2 regions of the Bacillus sp. ABA4_010 genome follow, and region 2 is predicted to be linked to the other one. Evidence: a T-box and tRNA genes for the amino acid it is inferred to sense, from the RefSeq annotation. Region 2 holds a T-box; the other holds one or more tRNA genes.
The links. The T-box of region 2 lies ahead of thrS (threonine--tRNA ligase). A T-box ahead of a tRNA ligase gene usually reads a tRNA of that ligase, here a tRNA-Thr.
Positions count from the first base shown of each region.

Region 1: it encodes a tRNA-Thr, which carries the amino acid that the T-box ahead of thrS (threonine--tRNA ligase) is inferred to sense. The anticodon was not compared.

Region 1 is NZ_JBSWUN010000003.1:3,156,984-3,165,953, reverse strand. Features, by position in the region: rRNA gene ACXAEO_RS16830 (23S ribosomal RNA) at 104-3,035, shown strand; rRNA gene rrf (5S ribosomal RNA) at 3,340-3,455, shown strand; tRNA gene ACXAEO_RS16820 (tRNA-Glu) at 3,466-3,540, shown strand; tRNA gene ACXAEO_RS16815 (tRNA-Thr) at 3,547-3,622, shown strand; tRNA gene ACXAEO_RS16810 (tRNA-Gly) at 3,633-3,703, shown strand; gene ACXAEO_RS16805 (MerR family transcriptional regulator) at 3,841-4,704, shown strand; gene ACXAEO_RS16800 (MATE family efflux transporter) at 4,804-6,171, shown strand; gene ACXAEO_RS16795 (NUDIX domain-containing protein) at 6,417-7,166, shown strand; gene ACXAEO_RS16790 (MFS transporter) at 7,351-8,556, shown strand; gene ACXAEO_RS16785 (hypothetical protein) at 8,745-8,970, shown strand, end outside.
Region 2 is NZ_JBSWUN010000003.1:161,853-170,822, reverse strand. Features, by position in the region: gene ACXAEO_RS02055 (sigma-w pathway protein ysdB) at 5-385, shown strand; gene ACXAEO_RS02050 (DUF1294 domain-containing protein) at 422-682, opposite strand; gene rplT (50S ribosomal protein L20) at 751-1,107, opposite strand; gene rpmI (50S ribosomal protein L35) at 1,146-1,346, opposite strand; gene infC (translation initiation factor IF-3) at 1,365-1,919, opposite strand; ribosomal protein L20 leader region at 1,939-2,067, opposite strand; gene thrS (threonine--tRNA ligase) at 2,197-4,128, opposite strand; T-box leader at 4,190-4,451, opposite strand; gene ytxC (sporulation protein YtxC) at 4,512-5,354, opposite strand; gene dnaI (primosomal protein DnaI) at 5,454-6,383, opposite strand; gene ACXAEO_RS02015 (replication initiation and membrane attachment family protein) at 6,446-7,870, opposite strand; gene nrdR (transcriptional regulator NrdR) at 8,002-8,463, opposite strand; gene ACXAEO_RS02005 (cytosolic protein) at 8,553-8,951, opposite strand.

The sequences.
Region 1 (8,970 bases), 3.0 Mb from region 2:
TTCGAGGCGATGAAGATTCGAGCAGCACAGCGTATTTTTATACGTGAGCAGCGGAGAATCGAAATCAACGAAGAAATTCGACGCTAATCTTTTGCCGTAACAAGGTTAAGTTAGAAAGGGCGCACGGTGAATGCCTTGGCACTAGGAGCCGATGAAGGACGGGACTAACACCGATATGCTTCGGGGAGCTGTAAGTGAGCTTTGATCCGGAGATTTCCGAATGGGGAAACCCACTGTTCGTAATGGAACAGTATCTTTACCTGAATACATAGGGTATGGAAGGCAGACCCGGGGAACTGAAACATCTAAGTACCCGGAGGAAGAGAAAGCAATTGCGATTTCCTGAGTAGCGGCGAGCGAAACGGAATTAGCCCAAACCAAGAGGCTTGCCTCTTGGGGTTGTAGGACACTCTATACGGAGTTACAAAGGAACGAAGTAGATGAAGAGGCCTGGAAAGGCCCGTCGAAGAAGGTAACAACCCTGTAGTTGAAACTTCGTTCTCTCTTGAGTGGATCCTGAGTACGGCGGGACACGAGAAATCCCGTCGGAAGCTGGGAGGACCATCTCCCAAGGCTAAATACTCCCTAGTGACCGATAGTGAACCAGTACCGTGAGGGAAAGGTGAAAAGCACCCCGGAAGGGGAGTGAAAGAGATCCTGAAACCGTGTGCCTACAAGTAGTCAGAGCCCGTTAACGGGTGATGGCGTGCCTTTTGTAGAATGAACCGGCGAGTTACGATCCCATGCAAGGTTAAGTTGAAGAGACGGAGCCGCAGCGAAAGCGAGTCTGAATAGGGCGAATGAGTATGTGGTCGTAGACCCGAAACCAGGTGATCTACCCATGTCCAGGGTGAAGTTCAGGTAACACTGAATGGAGGCCCGAACCCACGCACGTTGAAAAGTGCGGGGATGAGGTGTGGGTAGCGGAGAAATTCCAATCGAACCTGGAGATAGCTGGTTCTCTCCGAAATAGCTTTAGGGCTAGCCTCAAGATAAGAGTCTCGGAGGTAGAGCACTGATTGGACTAGGGGCCCCCAACGGGTTACCGAATTCAGTCAAACTCCGAATGCCGAAGACTTATTCTTGGGAGTCAGACTGCGAGTGATAAGATCCGTAGTCAAGAGGGAAACAGCCCAGACCACCAGCTAAGGTCCCAAAGTATACGTTAAGTGGAAAAGGATGTGGAGTTGCTTAGACAACCAGGATGTTGGCTTAGAAGCAGCCACCATTTAAAGAGTGCGTAATAGCTCACTGGTCGAGTGACTCTGCGCCGAAAATGTACCGGGGCTAAACGTATCACCGAAGCTGTGGATGGACATCTACGATGTCCGTGGTAGGAGAGCGTTCTAAGGGCGGTGAAGTCAGACCGGAAGGACTGGTGGAGCGCTTAGAAGTGAGAATGCCGGTATGAGTAGCGAAAGATGGGTGAGAATCCCATCCACCGTATGCCTAAGGTTTCCTGAGGAAGGCTCGTCCGCTCAGGGTTAGTCGGGACCTAAGCCGAGGCCGAAAGGCGTAGACGATGGATAACAGGTTGATATTCCTGTACTACCTCCCCACCGTTTGAGCAATGGGGGGACGCAGAAGGATAGGGTAAGCGCGCTGTTGGATATGCGCGTCCAAGCAGTAAGGCTGAGAAGTAGGCAAATCCGCTTCTCGTAAGGTTGAGCTGTGATGGCGAGGGAAATAAAGTACCGAAGTTCCTGATTTCACGCTGCCAAGAAAAGCCTCTAGCGAGGTGGGAGGTACCCGTACCGCAAACCGACACAGGTAGGCGAGGAGAGAATCCTAAGGTGTTCGAGAGAACTCTCGTTAAGGAACTCGGCAAAATGACCCCGTAACTTCGGGAGAAGGGGTGCTCTGATAGGGTGCAAGCCCGAGAGAGCCGCAGTGAATAGGCCCAGGCGACTGTTTAGCAAAAACACAGGTCTCTGCGAAGCCGTAAGGCGAAGTATAGGGGCTGACACCTGCCCGGTGCTGGAAGGTTAAGGGGAGAGGTTAGCGCAAGCGAAGCTTTGAACCGAAGCCCCAGTAAACGGCGGCCGTAACTATAACGGTCCTAAGGTAGCGAAATTCCTTGTCGGGTAAGTTCCGACCCGCACGAAAGGTGTAACGATCTGGGCACTGTCTCAACGAGAGACTCGGTGAAATTATAGTACCTGTGAAGATGCAGGTTACCCGCGACAGGACGGAAAGACCCCGTGGAGCTTTACTGTAGCCTGATATTGCATTTTGGTACAGCTTGTACAGGATAGGTAGGAGCCTTGGAAGCCGGAGCGCCAGCTTCGGTGGAGGCATCGGTGGGATACTACCCTGGCTGTATTGAAATTCTAACCCGCACCCCTCATCGGGGTGGGAGACAGTGTCAGGTGGGCAGTTTGACTGGGGCGGTCGCCTCCTAAAATGTAACGGAGGCGCCCAAAGGTTCCCTCAGAATGGTTGGAAATCATTCGTAGAGTGTAAAGGCACAAGGGAGCTTGACTGCGAGACCTACAAGTCGAGCAGGGACGAAAGTCGGGCTTAGTGATCCGGTGGTTCCGCATGGAAGGGCCATCGCTCAACGGATAAAAGCTACCCCGGGGATAACAGGCTTATCTCCCCCAAGAGTCCACATCGACGGGGAGGTTTGGCACCTCGATGTCGGCTCATCGCATCCTGGGGCTGTAGTCGGTCCCAAGGGTTGGGCTGTTCGCCCATTAAAGCGGTACGCGAGCTGGGTTCAGAACGTCGTGAGACAGTTCGGTCCCTATCCGTCGCGGGCGCAGGAAATTTGAGAGGAGCTGTCCTTAGTACGAGAGGACCGGGATGGACGCACCGCTGGTGTACCAGTTGTCTTGCCAAAGGCATCGCTGGGTAGCTATGTGCGGACGGGATAAGTGCTGAAAGCATCTAAGCATGAAGCCCCCCTCAAGATGAGATTTCCCATAGCGTCAAGCTAGTAAGATCCCTGAAAGATGATCAGGTTGATAGGTCAGAGGTGGAAGCACGGCGACGTGTGGAGCTGACTGATACTAATCGATCGAGGACTTAACCTAAACGAAAAGCGGAGAAAGCCCGTTTAAATCGATAGGATGTTGGAGCTTCTGGCGGAAGAGACGTTAGTCTCAGACAGAAGAAGCGAAACAGCCGTACGATTTGGCTTTCGTAGCTGGACAATCAAGAAAAGCGAAGGCGACTGTTCAATCTTGAGAGACGTTGGAGCTTCTGACTGGGAAACCGTTCTTTGGTTTCATAGGCAGAAGTGAAACGGCCGAAAGATTAGGAGCCGTAGCTAGACAATCAAGTAAAGCAAGTACTCAGCTGCAGTTATCTAGTTTTGAAGGAATAACCTTCATATTGTCTGGTGATGATGGCGAAGAGGTCACACCCGTTCCCATGCCGAACACGGAAGTTAAGCTCTTCAGCGCCGATGGTAGTTGGGGGTCTCCCCCTGTGAGAGTAGGACGTCGCCAGGCTGTAAACATTGGCCCGTTGGTCAAGCGGTTAAGACACCGCCCTTTCACGGCGGTAACACGGGTTCGAATCCCGTACGGGTCACCAAATGATGCCGGTGTAGCTCAATTGGTAGAGCAACTGACTTGTAATCAGTAGGTTGGGGGTTCAAGTCCTCTCGCCGGCACCATTTCATAAATGCGGGTGTAGTTTAATGGTAAAACCTCAGCCTTCCAAGCTGATGTCGTGAGTTCGATTCTCATCACCCGCTTCCCGTAAAAAACCACAAAAGTCATAGAAGACTTTTGTGGTTTTTTTGTATTCTAAAACATATCCTTATTCCTGTTATAATAAGAGGATGAGCACGTTTACAAACGAAATAAAGTGTCCACTTAAAAGGAGAAAAGCATGAAAAAACGATTTCAAGTAGGAGAAGTATCCAAAATTTTTTCCATTCCACAGTCCACATTAAGATATTATGATGAAATCGGATTGTTTAAACCGAAATATACGGATGAAAAGAGTCATTATCGATACTATACAGCAGATCAATTCATTCATCTTGAAACCATTATTTTCTTGCGGAAAATCGGTTTTACAATCCAAGCTATTCAGCAACAAATGAAGGAGCGGACTTTGGAAAAGACATATGACTTATTTCAAAGTCAGCTTGAGGAAGTAAGGAAAAACATTCAAGCGTTGGAGCTGACTTTTCAGAAAATACAACATAAAATGAACACATTAAAAATGGGAATTAGCCTGCCTGAACAGCAAACTGTTATGTATAAAACGTATCCGAGAAGACCCATTTCTTTTTTATATAAAGATGAACCCATTGATTTACTAAATGATTTTGAATCTGTTTATGTGCAAGAACTGCATCATCAACGTTCTAGTCTTATGCATCACGGTTTGTTTACAGGAGATATTGGGGTAATCGCAGACCCGGATAGTTTAAACGGAGAAGGTCCTATTATGTATGGAAGTATCTTTAAATTGTTGTGGGACCAACAATCTAGTGAAGAAGAGGCATATTTACCTGAAGGGCTCTATGCGTGCTATTACCATAAAGGTTCGTACGAAACAGTTGATAAGAGCTACCACATATTATGGGAAACATTAAATGTAGACGGCTATGAAGCAGTGGGACAGCCGATTGAATGGGCACTCATCGACGAGTCTGTTGTGAAAGACCCAGAAGATTTTATTACGGCAATTGAAGTCCTCATTAAAAAGATAAGTGTTCAGGATGATATTGAAAAGGGAGCATAACATATCAGAATTTCAGAATTCATAAACATTCACTAAAAAGATTGACTCTCAAGTTACTTGAAGGTGTAAACTCTCTCTTGTAGAACAGGAGGGATATGAATGGCAGCGATCATTCAAAATAAATTGATGCATGAGCCGGTGAATAAAGTTTTTATGCGATACTTTATTCCATCACTTATTGGTATGATGCTCATGTCTATCAATATTCTCGTTGATGGGATTTTTGTCGGAAATGGGATAGGCTCGATTGCATTAGCGAGTGTGAACATAGCTGTACCAGTTTTCTCGCTCATTATTTCCATCTCCCTTTGGATTGGAATGGGCGGTGGAGCGTTATATTCAATGGCAATTGGCGAACAACAGATAGAAAAAGCAGGGAAAATTTTCTCCTTTTCTATTACAATCGTCGCGTTAATTGTATCTGTTATAGGAGTCATTGGCTATTTGAACGTAGAACAGTTAGCAACCATTTTAGGGGCTAATACGGATACAAAAGAATTTGTTGTGGAATATTTGTCCATCTTACTTCCATTTGCCGTAGTGATGGCATTAGAGAATGCGCTTAGTATTTTCGTACGAAATGATGGAAATCCTCAATTAGCGATGGTTAGTTTAATTATCACGGCTGTAACTAACATTGTGCTGAACTATGTGATGATTTTTGTTTTTCATTTAGGAGTCATGGGTGCTGCCTTAGCAACTGGCTTATCGGGTGTTGTAGGGCTTTTCGTCTTATTTGCTCACTTTTTCAAAAAAGAGCGTACGTTAAAATTTATGTTGTTTAAGTGGACGTTTTCATCTTTAAAAGATGTTTTTTCTGTCGGGTTCCCAAGCTTTCTTGCTGAAATGGGGACATTGGTTTTTGTCATTGGCTACAATCTCGCAATGGTGAAGTTTGCTGGAACAAACGGTGTAGCTGCATTTTCGGTAGTCAATTACTTACATGCATTTATGTTTCTTGCCTTTTTTGGAATTGGTTCAGCTATTCAGCCGATGATTAGCTATTATTATGGAGCGAATGAGCAAGAACGTATAAAAGAAACTGTAAAAATTGGTGAAAAAGCAGCGATATGGTTAGGGATACTGTTTTTGTTTATCGGGTTTACAAGCGCATATTTCCTTGTCTCCTTGTTCGGAGTGTCATCCGAGGAAATTCAGCTTTTAGCGGTCCAAGGTATTAAACTGTTTTTTGTCGGCTATGTTTTCATGGGAATTAATTTCATTTATATGACTTATTTTCAATCGATTGGCCATATTTGGCCATCCGTTCTCATTATTATGATGAGAGGATTTATTCTTTTGTTTGCGGCACTATGGATTTTGCCTCAATGGATGGGGATAGAAGGGATATGGCTTGCTTTACCGGTGGCAGAATTACTTGTTGCGGCCGTGTTATATGGGGGGACAAGAAAATCGGTCCTTCAAGGGCGGTATATGGTTAAGGCAAACATGCCAGAACAGCCATGATACATGAAAAATAAAGATAAACACGCTTTTCCTTTCCTATCTTGGAGTATGCGATTAGAGCCAGCTAAAGGCATACATGGAGAAAAATCACGTTTCAATTTACCGAAGCGTGATTTTTTTTGATAAAAAGATATTTCAAAAAGGTGGTTTGGAGAACCCATTCAATCGATGGTGAAGCGGCACTTAAGAAAGCTATGACTCATATGCTGTCATGAAGAAGGAAGCAGATAAGCGGAGGAATGGGTATGATTTATAAACGGGATGCGTATCAAATTCATCCGGAGAAGCTAGAGGAGTTTAATCAGTTTTTTCATAAGTATACATTGCCAAATCAACTGAAAAATGGTGCCAAGCTCGTGGGACGGTGGATAACAGAAGCTAGAGATGAAGTTGTGGAAATATGGGAATATCCGAGCTATGACGAGTACATTAAAATAGATGAACGGGTTCAAAAAGCTGTATTGAATGAAAAGCTCCCTGTTTCATCGCAACAAAAAGGTAGTTTTTATGCTGGCAAAAAACAGGATTTTTTACAATCTACAGGGACATACGAATCTCCGAAACATACAGTAACGGTGAGCGGGTACATTACAAATGAACAACAAGAGGCACTACTGGTGAAAACGTATTGGCGATCGGACACATGGGAACTTCCAGGTGGAGCGGTTGATGAAGGTGAGACCCTTGATGTAGCAGTGCGCCGGGAAATTTTTGAGGAAACAGGCATTTCTGTCAATTTAATTGGCGTAACAGGAGTCTATTCTAACGGCCATACGGTTGCCGTTGTTTTTCGTGGAGAATACAGTGCGGGAACGGTTACACCTTCTTCCGAAACGAAGGATGTTCGCTTTTGTAGCATTAATTCATCCAATATTTCTCAATACGTTACTCGTCCTAAATTTAGAATTAGAGTATTAGATGCGATGAATGGTTGCTATGCTCCGTATGAAGCCTTTCGGGTGAGACCGTTTGAACTCTTGAATAGACTGGAATAAAATCGGTCTAGAAAATGGGAGATGACCAAAGAGCAGTCATCCGCTTAGGTGTACCTTTGAGGGGAAATTCAAGCTGTTTGGATCAACGATGGTGATGCTTCTTAACTGAATGAAGATGTGTCGGATAATTAAAATGAACCTATATAAGTAAATATATATGTCGAAGGCTCTTGTATTATTTCTAATGGGTTACTATAATAGTAGTAACTTTATTGGAGGTCATACTATGAATTTTAGAGTTTATATTTTAGCGATTTCAGCATTCATTGTTGGAATCGTTGAACTAATTGTCGGGGGAATTCTTGACCAGATTTCCGCTGACTTGCACATTTCTATCAGTACCGCAGGACAGCTTATTACTGTTTTTTCATTGGCTTTTGCTATTTCATCCCCTATTTTGCTGCACACGACAGCTAAAATAGAACGGAAAAAACTGTACTTATGGGCCTTGTTCTTTTTTCTAATCGGAAATCTTATGGCGGTGTTCAGTCCAAATTATCTTGTGTTATTACTGTCACGCATCGTGTCAGCCGCAAGTGCTTCACTGTTAATTGTCCTATCTGTAACCGTTGCATCCAATCTTGTAAAGCCTGAATATAAGGGGAGAGCTATCGGTGTAATTTATATGGGAATTAGTGGGTCGCTTGTTCTCGGAGTGCCAATTGGGATGATGCTTGGCAACTTGTATGGATGGAGAGCTCCATTCGTATTAATTTCGGTGCTAACGTTAATTGCCGCTATTTGTATTAAAATCTTTTTAAACGAAATACCGCCTAATCCTGTCGTACCATTACGTGAACAGTTAAAAGCATTGAGCAGCTCGAAAATCGTGAGCGCACAGCTCATTTCCGTGTTGATGCTGACAGGGCATTTGACGTTATATGCGTATTTCACTCCCTTTTTACAGTCAGCTTTACATCTGAATACGGCCATGATTAGCGTCATGTATTTCGTGTTCGGTATCGCGGCTGTAATTGGAGGAGGTATGGGAGGGGTTGTATCCGATAAACTCGGAACAGGCCGCTCTATTTTAACGATTATTCCATTGTTTGCTGTGGCGATGATGTTACTTCCTTTGGCAACGAAAGCATCATTTCCTGTCTTTTTAATAGTAATGGTTATTTGGAGTGCGTTAAGCTGGTCTATTTCTCCAGCCCAGCAAAATTACTTAATTCAAATAGCGCCAAAAACAGCGGACATTCAGCTCAGTATTAATAATTCGGCTTGCCATTTAGGCATTGCAGCCGGTTCAGCTATTGGCGGTCTGGTGATTGAAAAAAGTTCCGTTATGTATAATTCTTGGGTCGGTGTACTATTTGTGCTTGGTGCTTTATTATGTGCCGTTTACTCGATCACAAAAGCATCATCCGTACAAAGAGAAGCAGTGTAGGAGTAGTTCTAGATCAATCTATAGAGTGTATTTGGACACTGTGAACAAATATGATATGCTATCTTTAAAATTAGGCGCCTCTTCGTGTGGGTTAGCAAGTTACGGGGAAGGGGCCTTTTTTGCGTTGGGCTATCAACATATTTTTCTAGTAATTGAGGATGACTATTGCTTTTTAAGGAGTTGTTAACATGAAAATTGGGATTGTCGGTTCAGAACATTTTCAAAAAGAGATTCAAGCAGTTAAAAGTCAATTTAACCATGTCACGATGGTTCCTTACATATATGAGAGGCCTGCCGAGGCGCCAAGTATTCTACATATCCATCAGTACGAAGTGGATGCATTTTTGCTGGCGGGGAGTGTCCCCTATTTTTATGCAAAAGAAACCATTCAAAAAGAGAAAATACCGGCTGCCG
Region 2 (8,970 bases):
TGGAATGATTGTCGTTCTATTACGTTTACTCATTATTGCCGCTTTTTTCTACCTTATTTTAAAGGCGGTGCGCTATTTTACAGATCCGATGCGCAAATTGGAACATGCACATGAGAAAAAAGAATTTCACCTCCTTGATGAGAAAGGAAATGTCCGCAAAAACTTTTTGCTCACATATAAAGGAGTCTTATTTGAAGGAGAAAAATATTTAGGAACGACTAATGACTCCTTTGAAGTTATCTCCATCATCGTTTCCATTCGCGATACTGAAAAGCTAGAAGGTCTTTCACGCCTTGACTTCTCTCGAATTGAGCAAGAAATTCAATTTTTATATCCGTACGCCAAAATTGAATGGAAAAGCCCGATTAAAGAATTTCTTCAATAAAAAGAGCCAAGCCGTAGAAATTAATGGCTTGGCTTTTTAAATAAATCGAAACAAAAAAACAGCATGAATCACCGCTAACAAAGGAAGACCTGCTTTAAACTGTTTATGCTTTGTTTTATGGTAAAACACATACATCCCTAAAGCCGCACCTGCTGCTCCGCCAACAATAGACCAAAACCAGATTGTTGCCTCTTTAATTCGCCACTTGCGCTCTCTTGCTCTTTGTTTATCCACTGCCATTAAAGTCATCGCCGCAATATTTACACATACATAATACATCAACAAAAGTTCATTCATTCTTTCGACTCCTTTTCGTCATTGTCACTAAAATAATAAAAAGCCTCCTTAAAAAGGAGGCTTTCGAATTATTTCAAGTTGCTTTTTGCAACTGTTGCTAATTCAGCGAATGCTTTTTCATCGCTAACAGCAAGCTCAGCTAACATTTTACGGTTAACTTCGATACCAGCTACTTTTAAACCGTGCATTAAACGGCTGTAAGAAAGACCGTTCATACGAGCAGCAGCGTTGATACGAGTGATCCATAATTTACGGAAGTCGCGCTTTTTCTGGCGACGGTCACGGTAAGCATACATTAAAGATTTCATTACTTGCTGGTTAGCAACTTTGTATAATGTATGTTTAGAACCGAAATAACCTTTTGCTAATTTTAAAACTTTTTTACGACGTTTGCGTGTTACTGTACCGCCTTTTACACGTGGCATAGTTGTTTCCCTCCTGTATTGTCTATCCTAAACCGAAATTATTTCATGTTAATTAATAAGAAACGGATGCGTTTGTAATCGCCTGTGCTTACTACAGCACCTTTGCGAAGTTTACGCTTTTGCTTTGTAGACTTGTTAGCAAATAAATGGCTTGTGTAAGCATGAGAACGTTTAAGCTTACCAGATCCAGTTTTCTTGAAACGCTTTGCAGCGCCGCGGTGAGTTTTCATTTTTGGCATTGAGTGTTCCTCCTCATTTTATTGCTTTTCATTTTTAGGTGCTAAAACTAAGAACATGCTGCGTCCGTCCATCTTAGGAGCAGCCTCTATTGATCCTACATCCGCACAAGCTTCTGAGAAACGATCTAATACACGTTGACCGATTTCCTTATGCGTAATTGCACGACCCTTAAAGCGAATGCTCGCTTTTACTTTATCGCCTTTTTCAAGGAACTTGCGTGCATTGCGAAGTTTCGTATCAAAGTCATGTTGATCAATTGTCGGACTTAAACGAACTTCTTTTAAGCTGATGATCTTCTGGTTTTTGCGAGCTTCCTTTTCCTTCTTCTGTTGCTCAAATCGGAATTTACCATAATCCATAATACGGCATACTGGCGGTTTCGCATTTGGAGCAACCATAACAAGATCTTGGTTCACTCGCGCAGCAATTTCTAATGCTTCCTGCTTCGTTTTAATTCCTAATTGTTCCCCGTTTTGGTCGATTAAACGAACTTCGCGGGCACGGATGCCCTCGTTCACCATCATATCCTTGCTAATAAGTAGCCACCTCCAAGGTTTTATGGTCGAATACATCGTTTGAGCAGATGTCTGCCCCACAAAAAAAGTGTGAGCACATACTGCACCCACACTTTACCTTTACACATACGTAAATAGTTAAATTCATACCTGCCAACTGCTTGAGCGTCGACCAGGTGAGAAGCGGGTGCTTCTGCTTTTACACAAACAAGTATTCAATTACCTTTACAATTGTAACATGTCCATCAGACTATGTCAACGTTGTAGGCTACTTTTATCACAACAAAAATTATTCTATCAAAGTTACTTTATAAATGCAATCATTTTTTTCTGTTTATCGTGCTACTTCTTGTTTTAACGCTGCAACGAATTGTTCGAAGTCAATCGTCTCTGATTTTTGCTCACCATATTTGCGGACATTAACAGCATTTTCTTCCACTTCTTTATCGCCGACAACAAGCATGTACGGTGTTTTTTGCATTTGCGCTTCGCGGATTTTGTAGCCAATCTTCTCATCGCGCTCATCAAGCTCTACACGAAACCCTTCAAGCTGCAATTTTTCTTGAACTTGCTTTGCATACTCTAAGTGAACTCCAGGTGATACAGGGATAACCTGTACTTGAACCGGTGCCAACCACGTTGGGAACGCACCTTTATACTCTTCGATTAAGAAGGCTACAAATCGTTCCATTGTTGATACAACGCCGCGGTGAATAACGACTGGACGATGCGGTTTGCCGTCTTCTCCAACATATGTTAAGTCAAAGCGCTCTGGCAATAAGAAATCAAGCTGTACTGTTGATAAGGTTTCATCTTTTCCAAGAGCTGTACGTACTTGAACATCCAATTTCGGACCGTAGAACGCCGCTTCGCCTTCTGCTTCATAATAATCAAGACCAAGCTCGTCCATCGCTTCTTTCAACATGCTTTGCGCTTTTTCCCACATTGCATCATCATCGTAATACTTTTCTGTATCTTGTGGGTCACGGTAAGATAAGCGGAATGAGTAATCTTCTAAACCGAAATCTTTATATACCGCCAACACTAAGTTTACGACACGCTTAAATTCATCTTTAATTTGATCAGGACGCACGAAAATATGAGCATCGTTCAACGTCATCCCGCGTACACGCTGTAACCCGGATAGTGCACCTGACATTTCATAACGGTGCATCGTGCCAAGCTCCGCAATACGGATTGGCAATTGACGGTAACTGTGAATTTCATTTTTATAAATCATCATATGGTGCGGGCAGTTCATCGGACGAAGCACAAGTTGCTCGTTATCCATCTCCATCGCCGGGAACATGCCGTCTTGATAATGATCCCAGTGGCCAGACGTTTTATAAAGCTCCACACTTCCTAATACCGGTGTATACACATGTTGATAACCTAAACGCTCTTCTTTATCCACAATGTAACGTTCGATCACGCGGCGAATAGCAGCACCTTTTGGAAGCCATAATGGAAGACCTTGTCCAACTTTTTGAGAGTTCGTGAATAAGTTCAGCTCTTTTCCTAGCTTACGGTGGTCACGTTCTTTCGCCTCTTCCAATAAGCGTAGATGCTCTGCCAACTCTTCTTTTTTGAAGAACGCTGTACCGTAAATACGTTGCAGCATTTTATTTTTACTGTCACCGCGCCAGTACGCACCCGCAATGCTTAACAGCTTAAATTCTTTAATTTTTCCTGTCGAAGGAACATGGACACCGCGACAAAGATCGAAAAATTCACCTTGCTCATAGATTGACAATGTTTGTCCCTCTGGGATTGATTCTATAAGTTCAAGCTTCAAGTGATCTCCAAGCTCTTCGTATAGCTTGATTGCATCTTCACGGGATACTTCTTTGCGAACGATTTCTAAGTTTTCATTGACAATCTTCTTCATTTCTTTTTCAATCGCCACAAGGTCTTCTGGTGTAATAGACTCTTCCATATCAATGTCATAGTAGAATCCATTTTCAATAACAGGACCGATACCAAGTTTCACGTCTTTATACAAACGCTTAATCGCTTGAGCCATAAGGTGGGCTGTACTATGGCGCATGATTTCTAATGCATCTTGTGTATCTTGCGTCACAATGGCAATGGTTCCGTCCTCTTGAATTGGCGTGCGTAAATCGATCAGCTCACCGTTAAATTTCCCAGCAATGGATTTTTTCTTTAATCCCGGGCTAATTGAGCCAGCAATGTCTTCTGTCGTTGTGCCTTTCGGGAACTCCTTCACAGCACCATCGGGAAATGAAATGTTAATCATATCAGACATGTTGTTACACTCCTTTAAAATGTGATCAGTTTTAAAGCAAATAAAAAAACCCGTCCCTAAAGTAAGGGACGAGGTATCTCGTGATTCCACCCTTGTTCCTGTTTTGGAGATTATTAGCGACTAATGAATAGAAGCCGACATATGCCAAAACAGCTCAAGAATTGATAACGGCAAATACCGTCAGTAATTACTGAAATACACCATTCGTTCACTACTGAAGTTTAGAGGTGGTAAGTCCATTTTTCGTGTTAGGAAGCTTGCAGCCATGGCCTCCCTCTCTGTAAACCGTAAAAACATACTCATGTCCTCATCATAACTTTATATCCATATAAAAGTATGTGTTCATTATAATTTTTTTATTTCTAGAAATCAACCTCTTGTCTTTACTTGTTCTCACAAGTTAAATGAAAGTAATGTTTCGGATAGATGGTGACCTTTTCTTGGAAAATGTTTCGAATCGTTACATAAAGAGAACGCAATGGGCTGTCTGTATAAATATAAATACGTGTCGGAGCCATCGCTAAAAGCGGCTGAATGACATGCTCATCTATGTACGATGCTTCATTGCACAGCATCAGTTCTTCCTTGTAACGCTTTCTTTTTTCTTCTTTAATTTCTAAAAGGTGTTCATCATAAAAATAAAATTGTTCTTCTTCCACCACATGAATGCTACTTACTTTTGACTGTTGAGTAGCCGCTGCTTGCCGAAGTTGCTCTAACACAATTTGATAATCTTGCTCTAACTTATATTCATCAATGCCCAGTTCAATGTAATACATAAGCCGCTTTACATATTCCTTTAAACGAAATTGCATAAATGATTCAAAGCTGAATGTTAAATTGCCTGTTATAAAACGTTGCAGCGAATCTGTTATGAGCTCATCTTTTGAAGGTGAAAAGATTTTTTGAGGGATGCTTTCTCGCTCTCCTTCCATAATGGAATACATCATGGACATAATTTGAGTGCGTTCCTCCTCGTCCTCATAAAAAAACACTTGGCGTAAAAGATTCATAATGATTTCTTCTTCTTTGTACATGAGTACATATTCCTTTAACACGGGAATTACGATTTTCTCGACGACTATTCCATTGTTGGCAGACAAATCTATGATTAAGAGCTTCTGTTCAACTAACTGAAAGCATGTATCGAAATATAATAAAGCGCTTTGACGCGCACATAACCATTCATAAATAATTCGTGCGTCTTTTTCACATCGAAAAAACACTTTAATCAATCATATCCCCCCTTTAGGACACGTTTATTAGTACTATGTATATGGGGGTTTTCATAAAAAATGAGCAAGTAAAGCCTACTTGCTCATTTTTTAATCTCTTTTATTTCGTCCAACTGCTTCTACCGGAATGGATAATGCTTTAATTCTTTCCATAATCCGCGCTGCTTTGACTTTTTCCTCTTCTCCACGCTGTGTATACGTGAGATGATGCTCTAGTTCATTTAAGTTCAAATTGGAAGTGAAAAAAGTCGGCAAGTTTTCCAACATCCGAAATTGCAAAATAGCTCCTAACACATCGTCTCTCATCCAGCTTGTCACTGATTCAGCCCCGATATCATCAAGCATAAGAACAGGTGCTTTTTTGACAAATTCAATTTTTTCATTGAAGGTTTGATCTTGAAAAGACCCTCTCAACTCACGTAAAAACTCCGGAAGATAGACAATGAGCGAACGTATTTTTTTCTCAGCCAGCTGATTGGCAATTGCTCCAAGTAAATACGTTTTTCCGACACCAAACGGCCCGTACACATAAAGGCCCTTCATTTTTTTCTCCGTATTGTAATTCCGAACAAATTCATGAGCAAGTTTAATCGCTTCAATACGCCCTTGCTCAATTTCCACCTCTGCTAAAGATGCCCGCAAAATATCTTTCGGTACGTACAGACTTTGGATAAACGCTTCTTGTTCTTTCCGTTCATCTTCACGAACTTTGCTTGGACAGCGCTCATATTGTAAATCAATCGCTTTTCCTTGAATCACTAAGCGAGGCTGATACCCTTGAATCATATTGATACAGTGGCCGAGCGATTCACAGCGCTCACACTGTTTGCTTTGTGTTGTATATTCGTATAGTTTAATTAAACTGCGTTCGATCATCTTGGTATCGACCACATCTTTATGCTCTTTTATAAACGCGAGCACACCAGGGTCTTTCATCACTTGGTTCTTCAATGACTGAAATCGTTCACTAAAGTCTTCTTTTTTAATAAGGTCTTGAAACGCATTATTGATTCGCTGCACGTTTTATCACCGCTTTCTTGCTTATAGATCCAATTTTTTAAACTGATGTTGAACAATAGGCGTTACGGCTGCTTAGGCTGACGGTACTGTTTCAACTCTTCTTCCAACCTACGTTTTTCCTCTTCGAAGTCTAAACCAGTCGTTCCCTCTTCTTTGATTGATTCTTTTTTAGTGTCTTGTTTATTTTGAAGCCAATCCGGAACTTTTTCTTTCCGTACTGTTTTTTTCGTACTAGAGCGTTTTGTTTGTTTCGACTCCGTCCACTTTTGATACTGTTGATGCTCACGCTTAGCAAGGTCCATCGCTTCTTTCACCGTTCGAATATTTTTCCTTGCCCAATGGCTCGCAATTTTTTCTACATATGCCCTTGACAATTTCATGTCTGAACGGAGCATCACATAGTAAATTAGCACATTGGCGACACCTGGAGTTAATTTTTGCTGAAATAATACATCTTCGATAATTTGCAAATCGGCTTTGGCCGGTTCCGCTCCGCCTGACAATTCCATAAGAAGTTGTTTTGGAGAAATACGTTCAAGCTGGCGAATAAGCTGTTCCTCCTGCGTTTTCGGCTCTTTCTCCGTTTCTGTCCGCAAAGCAGGCGGCTGAACCCGTTCCGCTAAATGTGGCAATTGATCCCCTTGCTCAAATTGATAAAAATCACGCGCCGCCTTTCGCATTAGTTCGATATCAATTTGGTCATTCTCATCTAATGACTGGAGGATGACGTTTTTCATTTGCAATGGATCAATTCCGTATAGGAAAGCTAGTTTTTTAATTGCGTTTTTCACCCTTGGTGTAATGGATTTTTTCGGTATGAGCGATTCACTTAAACCAGCATAAAACAGGTCAAAGTTAAATACATCATCAGCCACATCAATTTCTGCTTTAGAAGAAGCGGACAGATATTCAGAAGTTGGAGAAAGCTGCAAATCTCGTTGTGCTTCTTCTCCCGCATTGCTAATCATCTCACTTGTATGAAGCGAACGGAACACCTCATTAAAGGAACGGGTAACAGGCTGAAAATCACCATACTCTAACAATCGATCGGAAAAATAAGCTTTTACCTTTTGAAACACGGTTTTTCCAAGCCGGTTGTACAAGTAAATATTTAATACCCCGTCATTAAAAAATTGTTCTGGCGTTAACGGCGGGATCAACTCGTACACAAATAAACGGCTCTCCTCATCTCGTTTCATATACGTTTTTAACAAGCCGATTCCTTCCAGCTTCATTCGTTGTTCATAGATGCTTTTTAAGTTCATTTGCATCATCGCCATCAATGAGTGATGAGTCGTCTCTTTTCCCCATATACGATCTTGCTCTAACTCACTCCATAAGGTCATGTAGAGACTGAAACATAAAGATCCGACTAGCGGCTGATAAAGCATCGTCAATATTTTACGATCATAGTCTTGAAGAATTCCGTTCGAACGTACAATATAACGGTCGACAGGAATTAACTCTTTCCAATGCTGTTCTGTCATATCATTCGAACCTTTCTTTCCACCATCTAGAGGTGAACTGTACTAAGTGTAAATTGAAACTGGCATATGTAAAATAGAAGTAACGAATTTGAAGCTAAAAAAGAGCTTTAAGGAATCCCTATGAGCTCTTTTTACGCACGTTCTTTTTTTATTAATTCTTTTAGCTCTTCAATAAAGACATTGATATCGTTGAATTGGCGATACACAGAAACAAAGCGAACATAGGCGACTTCATCAATTGTTGCCAAACGCTCCATAATCATTTCACCGACTACTTCGGATTGCACTTCCGCTACACCTTGGCTGCGCAGCTCCTTTTCAACATCAAAAATCGTATCTTCTAATTGTTTTAACGTAACAGGGCGTTTTTCACACGCCTTAATAAGTCCGCGCAACAATTTTTCTTTACTGAATTCTTCTCTCGCTCCGTCTTTTTTGACGACAATAAGAGGCGTTTCTTCCACCCTCTCAAACGTAGTAAAGCGATAGTGGCATTGCTCACATTCGCGTCTTCTCCGAATTGACCGTCCTTCCTCAATAGGACGAGAGTCTAACACTCTTGTTCCATTAAACTGACAAGAAGGGCACTTCATTTCCTCAGCTCCAATAATTTCTTTTACTTTCATCTTATAGAAAATGACGTGCGAATACAAGTTTATCCTTAGGAATTCGAGTGATTCCGTTAATTCGTCTTCGTTGGTCTAATCAATACCAATTGCTCATTCGTTAATTCGTACATCTTTTTAACTAGTGCTTTACTGTAGCCAAAGTCAACAGGAAGTAACGTCGTCTCTGTTGTAACGGAAAAATCGACAGCGGTTTCAAATGGTCTCACTGATATCACACTGATCACCATAAATGCTTTTTTTCCTTTTTTAACATTGACGCTCAATTCCCCGTGTTCTTCAGACACCGATAGCAAACTAAAACCGTCCAGTCCTTCGATCAAACTTTTTATTTGCGTCAAGGCATGGGCACTGGTCGTTTTATAGTAGTGTGTTCGTAATGACAAATCGTCATGCTTGTCAGATGTTTCACAATGATTAGAGAATACTTGCTTGATAGATTGCAACAGTCCCATTATTTTCGCTCCTTTTTCT